2 regions of the Streptomyces sp. NPDC085927 genome follow, and region 1 is predicted to be linked to the other one. Evidence: riboswitches for the same ligand, from Rfam matches in the RefSeq annotation. Region 1 holds a riboswitch; the other holds the start of a gene.

Region 1 (3,401 bases):
GGATCGGATTCTTCGCCGGACCGGTCGTCGCGTTCGTCATCACCAAGCGGATCTGCCTCGGCCTCCAGCGCCGGGACAAGGAGAAGGTGCTGCACGGCCGCGAGTCGGGCATCATCAAGCGCCTGCCGCACGGTGAGTTCATCGAGGTCCACGAGCCGCTCAGCCAGGAGCAGCTGCACACCCTCACGGCGCACGAGCAGTACAAGCCGGCCGAGATCGGCCCGCTCGTCGACGAGAACGGTGTCGAGCGCAAGGTGAAGCCGCTCGAGAAGCTGCGCGCCAAGCTCAGCAAGGGCTACTACGGCGAGGAGTCCCAGATTCCGAAGCCGACCGTCGAGGAGTACAAGGAGATCACGAGCGGCCACGGCCACCACTGATCCCCGCACCGCCTCAACCGCCTTCCCAAGGCAACCGAGTCGCCACACGACTGCGAAGGGCCCCCGTCCGAGGACCGGACGGGGGCCCTTCGTCGTGCCCCGGGATCGATAGGGTGGGGACGAACCCCCTACCCATCCGTCTGCCGAAGACGTCGAGGACCCAGGAGCGGCTGATGAGCGCTGTGACCCCCGCAGGAGGCAACACCGCGGCGGGCCGCTCCTGGCCCGCCCTGTTGAACGGCCTGCTCGACGGCCACGACCTGTCCGCCGACGACACCGCCTGGGCGATGGACCTGATCATGCGCGGTGAGGCCACCGACGCGCAGATCGCCGGGTTCGCCGTGTCCCTGCGGGCCAAGGGCGAGACCGTCGAGGAGATCACCGGCTGCGTCCGGGCGATGTACGACCACGCCATCGGCATCGAGGTGCCCGGGGAGACCGTGGACATCGTCGGCACCGGCGGTGACGGCGCCAGGACGGTGAACATCTCCACGATGTCCTCCGTCGTCATCGCCGGCACCGGGGCGAAGGTCGTCAAGCACGGCAACCGGGCCGCCTCCTCCGCGTCCGGCGCCTCCGACGTCCTGGAGAAGCTCGGCGTCAACCTGGAGCTGTCCCCGCGGCGGGTCGCCGAGGTCGCCGAGGAGGCCGGGATCACCTTCTGCTTCGCGGTGAAGTTCCACCCGGCGCTGCGCCATGTGGCGGCCGCGCGAGGCCAGCTGGGCATCCGGACGGTGTTCAACTTCCTGGGCCCGCTGGCCAACCCCGCCCGGGTCAGGGCCCAGGCCGTCGGGGTCGCCGACCCGAGGATGGCCCCGATCATGGCCGGCGTGTTCGCCGGCCGCGGCCACTCCTCGCTGGTGTTCCGCGGCGACGACGGCCTCGACGAGCTGACCACCACCGGGCCTTCGACGGTGTGGGTGGTCCGGGACGGAAAGGTGACCGAGGAGCGCTTCGACCCGAGGGACGTCGGCCTCGAGACCGTGCCGCTGGAGGCCCTGCGCGGCGCCGACGCGTCGTACAACGCGGAGGTCGCCCGGCGGGTGCTGGACGGCGAGCACGGCCCGGTGCGGGACGCGGTGCTGCTGAACTCGGCGGCGGCGCTGGTGGCGCTCGAACCGGGCACCGGGACGCTGGCGGAGCAGCTCCGGGCAGGGATGGCCAAGGCCGCCGAGTCGATCGACTCGGGCGCCGCCCGGCGGGTCCTGGAGCGCTGGGTGCTGGTCAGCAACGCGTGAGCCGCGTCCGAGCGGTACGGCGGGTGTGAGGGCGCGGTCCGGTCCGTCCAGGATCCGGACCGCGCCTTGCGCGTGCCGCGGGCCCGTGTGGCAGGATGTGGAACCAGGTCATGAGCGACAGCCATCAGGCCCCGGCCGGCTGTCCGGCAACCCTCCGTCCGTGGCGGGGTGCCCCGGGTGAGGACCAGGCCGTGAGCAGCAGGGCTCACGGCAAGCGCGGACCCCTCGCACTCGATCGAGTGAGACACCAGGGGTCCTGGTCGTTCGAGGGAGCCTTCCGTTGAGCAAGCGAATGCGTTAGGGCGCTTCTGACGTGCCCTTCGAGGCCGCAGGCCCCGCCTCCGCAGATCCTTCCCCACCTTCTCCCACGCTCGAGCCGTGCGCGCTCGCGTGGTGATTCCGCCTGCTTCCACGGGAGTTCAGCCATGTCCGTCTCCACCGTCGCCGCCGTCTCCACCGCCCCTGCCGCCGCCGCCCCGTCCGGCTGCCCCCCGCTGCCCGTGCTCGGTAGGGACGTCACCGTTCCGCTCGTCACCGGCGGAGAGGTCACCTACGCCGCACTCGACTACGCCGCCAGCGCCCCCGCGCTCCAGCGCGTGTGGGACGACGTGGCCGCGTACGCGCCCTACTACGGCAGCGTCCACCGCGGCGCCGGACACCTCTCCCGGCTCTCCACCGAGCTGTTCGAGAACGCCCGCCGGACCGTCGCCGGGTTCCTCGACTGCCGCGACGGGGACCAGGTGGTCTTCACCCGGTCCACCACCGACTCGCTCAACCTGCTCGCCGCCGTCCTCCCGGAGGACTGCCAGGTCTTCGTCTTCGAGACCGAGCACCACGCCGCCCTGCTGCCCTGGCGCGGTGCCCGCGTCACCTTCCTCGACGCCCCGGACAGCCCGGAGCAGGCCGTCCGGGCCCTGGAACACGCCCTCGCCGCCCGCGACTCTTCCCCAAGCTCTCGGCTTCGCTCGAGCAGGGGAGGCCCCAATGGCCCCGCCCTGGTCTGCGTCACCGGCGCCTCCAACGTCACCGGCGAGCTGTGGCCCGTGCGCGAGCTGGCCGCCGCCGCCCACGCGCACGGCGCCCGGATCGTCCTGGACGCCGCCCAGCTCGCCCCGCACCACGCGGTGAGCCTGCGCGAGCTGGACGTCGACTGGGTCGCCTTCTCCGGGCACAAGCTGTACGCCCCGTTCGGCGCCGGCGTCCTGGCCGGCCGTGCCGACTGGCTGCGGGAGGCCGAGCCCTACCTCGCGGGAGGCGGCGCCAGCCGCAAGGTCGCCCGGCGCGAGGACGGAGGAGTGGACGTCCAGTGGCACGACGGCGCCGCCCGCCACGAGGCCGGCTCGCCCAACGTCATCGGCGCCTACGCCGTCGCCTCGGCCTGCAAGGCGCTCGCCGAGACCGGGTTCGGCACACTGGCCGCCCACGAGGAACGGCTGATCCGCGCCGTGCGGGACGGGCTCGCGGACGTGCCCGAGGTGCGGTTCCTGTCCCTGTTCGGGGACGACGCGCCGCGCGTCGGCGTGCTCTCCTTCGTCGTCGACGGCTGGAACAGCTCCCACTTCGCCGCGGCCCTCTCCGCCGAGTACGGCATCGGCGTACGGGACGGGCTGTTCTGCGCCCACCCGCTGCTGCGCGCCCTGCTCGGCGCCGATCCGCGGGGCCGGGGCGAGTGCGGCGCCCCCGAGGCGGCGCCCGGCGAGACGTCCCTCCACGCGATCCGCGTCAGCTTCGGCGCGGGCACGCCGGACGAACACGTGGAGCGCTTCGTCCGCGCCGTCCGGGAACT
Region 2 (3,401 bases), on a different contig from region 1:
CCCCCGGGCCTCCGGGGCAAGCGGCGGGACGGGTCCCGGGCAAGGCGAAGGGCTCGCGCCCCGGGGTGACCCCGGAGACACGAGCCCTTCACTGGCAGGAAAATTCTCGTGGTTGCTGGTAACGCGTTCAGGCGGTGACGCGAACCATGTCGGCCTGCGGGCCTTTCTGGCCCTGCGAGATCTCGAATTCGACCCGCTGGCCCTCTTCAAGGGTGCGGTAGCCGTCCATCTGGATCGCGCTGTAGTGGACGAAAACATCCGCACCACCGTCGACCGCGATGAAGCCGTATCCCTTCTCCGCGTTGAACCACTTGACGGTGCCCTGAGCCATGCCTAACTCCCCTATTACTGGCCCTTGCACAGATCCGCACTTCGCGGATCCGGGTCAGACCTCACTCCCCAAACGGTTGGGGGCGTGCGCCGGAACGCGTCGACCGCGGCTGAATGTATCTGCCCAACTGCCCTCTGCAACAGGTCAATCGGACGAGAAATCTCGACGTCGCCGGTCCGGAATGTGACGGTAATTCGTCCGATTTCAGGGCAAGTCAGACCGGGCAAACGCCGCAAAAGCCGCAGAAAGGGCCCAGACTTTGGCTACATCCAGTCGGGCGGGCGGCAGGAATTAATGGTTCCCGAGGGGGAAATCAGGGCCGTGTTCCCCGACTCTATCGCGTTCAACCCCATGGAATTGCCCCCTCCGCTTCTCTCACGGAGGGGGCAATCCGGTGAACGCTCAGTAAGCGTGATTACCGATGGTAATGATCAGCCGCCGGCGACGGCCGGGATGATCGACACACCCGCGCCGTGCGGGGTCGCGGTCTGAAGGCCCTGCTCGAAGCGGACGTCGTCGTCGTTGACGTAGACGTTGACGAAGCGGCGCAGCCTGCCCTGGTCGTCGAGGACCCGGGCGGCGATCCCGGTGTGGTTCTTCTCCAGGTCGGCGATGACGTCGCCGAGCGTGGCACCCTCGGCGCCGACCTCGGCCCTGCCGCCGGTGTAGGTGCGCAGGATGGTGGGGATGCGAACGGTCACGCTCATGCGAGGCCAGCCTCTCGGAAGGAGTCCAGGTTCGGGCGGATGGTCGCGGTCAGGCCGGTGTCGGCCACCGCGTCCAGCGTCTTGAGACCGTCGCCGGTGTTGAGCACGACGGTGGTCAGGGCCGGGTCCAGGTCGCCGTTCTCGATCAGCTTCTTCGTGACGCCGACGGTCACGCCGCCCGCGGTCTCGGCGAAGATGCCCTCGGTCCGGGCGAGCAGCCGGATGGCCTCCACGACCTGCTCGTCCGTCACGTCCTCCACCGCGCCGCCGGTGCGGCGCGCGATGTCCAGGACGTACGGGCCGTCGGCGGGGTTGCCGATGGCGAGCGACTTGGCGATGGTCTTCGGCTTCTGCGGCCGGACGACGTCGTGGCCCGCCTTGTACGCGGCCGACACCGGCGAGCAGCCCTCCGCCTGGGCGCCGAAGATCTTGTACGGCCTGTCCTCGACGAGGCCGAGCTCGATCAGCTCCCGCAGCCCCTTGTCGATCTTCGTGAGCTGTGAGCCGGAGGCGATGGGGACGACGATCTGGTCGGGCAGCCGCCAGCCGAGCTGCTCGCAGATCTCGTACGCGAGGGTCTTGGAGCCCTCGGCGTAGTACGGCCGCAGGTTGACGTTGACGAAGCCCCAGCCCTCGCCGGCCGGGTCGCCGATCAGCTCGGAGCAGAAGCGGTTCACGTCGTCGTAGTTGCCCTCGATGCCGACGAGCTCCCCGCCGTAGACGGCGGCCATGACGACCTTGCCCTGCTCCAGGTCGTGCGGGATGAACACGCAGGAGCGCAGTCCGGCGCGGGCGGCGGCGGCGCCGACAGCACCGGCGAGGTTGCCCGTGGAGGAGCAGGAGAGGGTGGTGAAGCCGAAGGCGCGGGCGGCCTCCAGGGCCTGGGCGACGACCCGGTCCTTGAAGGAGTGCGTCGGGTTGCCGGAGTCGTCCTTGACGTACAGGCCGCCGGTGACGCCGAGTTCGCGGGCGAGGTTGTCGGCCTGGACGAGCTTGGTCCAGCCGGGGTTGATGTTCGGCTTGGTCGCCACGTCGGCGGGGACGGGCAGCAGGGGCGCGTAACGCCAGATGTTCGCGGGGCCCGCTTCGATGCGCCGCCGCAGTTCCTCGGTGTCGTGGTCCGAGAAGTCGTAGGCGATCTCCAGCGGGCCGAAACACTCCTGGCAGGCGAAGACCGGACCGAGCGGTACGCGGTGGCCGCACTCGCGGCAGGACAGCGCGGCGGCGGGGCCGAGATCGACGGAGGGCGTGGCGGATCCGGCAGCGGATTCCGTAGTGCTTTCGGCAGTCTGCACAGCCATGTGAGGCGAGGCCCTTTCTCCTCATCTTCCTCACGACGCATCTCGCCGTGAGACGGATTTGGCACCTTCCCTAGCCGGGAGCCTCGCGAGGACGATCAGCGACGCGATCCACCGCGCCGGGCGGTGAACGCCGCAATGCGCTGTGATCGTCGATCGACGGTGATCTACGAGAACCGGCTGGAGGGTTGCCGGGGCTTCATCGGGCCGTTTCCCTCTGCCCCTCTGGATGAGCTGTATGCGGTTGTGTCGTGCGGTTGTGGGTCGTGCGGCGCGGGCGAGGACCGGAGAGGGTCGCGACCCCCGATGTGCGGGGCCCGTCCGCGTTGTTCAAGACTGTAACCGAAGGCCAGGGCGGTGGAGAGGGCACGTCCGAACCGCGAGACGGATCACAGGGCATGGATCACGGGAGTACGGGCCGCCCGGGTACGGGACGCAGGAGTATGGACCAGAGGGGTTATGGACCGCAGAGGTGAGGAGCCGCCGACCGTGCTGGAAGAAGTCGAGCGCTGGCTGGCCGACCGCTCCTGGTCCGTGACCGACCGCCCGGTGCACCGCCTCCTGGCCGCGAAACGCGCCACGGGACAGACGGTGAGCGTGGTGCTGCCCGCGCTCAACGAGGAGGCCACGGTCGGCGGGATCGTCACGGCGATCCGGCACGAGCTGATGCTGCGGGTCCCGCTGGTCGACGAGATCGTGGTCGTGGACTCCGGCTCGACCGACCGCACGTCCCGGGTGGCCGCCTCGGCGGGCGCGACCGTGGTGCACCGGGACACGATCCTGCCCCGCGTCCCCGCCGTGCCCGGCAAGGGCGAGGTGCTGTGGCGCTCCCTGCTGGTCACCCGGGGGGACATCGTCTGCTTCGTCGACGCGGACCTCAGGGAGTTCTCCGCCGAGTTCGTCTCCGGCATCGTCGGCCCCCTGCTCACCGACCCGGACGTGCAGCTGGTGAAGGCCATGTACGACCGGCCCCTGGGCTCCGCGGCCGGCCAGGGGGGCAGGGTCACGGAGCTGATGGCGCGCCCGCTGCTCAACCTGCACTGGCCGCAGCTGGCCGGCTTCGTG

The links. A riboswitch is a leader RNA that binds a small molecule or an ion and turns the genes downstream of it on or off. The one in region 1 is predicted to bind S-adenosylmethionine.
Region 2: linked by a shared signal. The riboswitch ahead of thrC (threonine synthase) and the one ahead of ACIF80_RS07355 (aminotransferase class V-fold PLP-dependent enzyme) in region 1 are both predicted to bind S-adenosylmethionine.

The regions. Positions count from the first base shown of each region.
Region 1 covers NZ_JBITSN010000002.1:526,323-529,723, forward strand. Annotated here, with positions in the region: gene ACIF80_RS07345 (cytochrome bc complex cytochrome b subunit) at 1-377, shown strand, start outside; gene trpD (anthranilate phosphoribosyltransferase) at 551-1,615, shown strand; SAM riboswitch class IV at 1,722-1,838, shown strand; gene ACIF80_RS07355 (aminotransferase class V-fold PLP-dependent enzyme) at 2,041-3,401, shown strand, end outside.
Region 2 covers NZ_JBITSN010000003.1:161,517-164,917, reverse strand. Annotated here, with positions in the region: gene ACIF80_RS09785 (cold-shock protein) at 128-331, opposite strand; gene ACIF80_RS09780 (MoaD/ThiS family protein) at 763-1,038, opposite strand; gene thrC (threonine synthase) at 1,035-2,339, opposite strand; SAM riboswitch class I at 2,358-2,572, opposite strand; gene ACIF80_RS09770 (glucosyl-3-phosphoglycerate synthase) at 2,826-3,401, shown strand, end outside.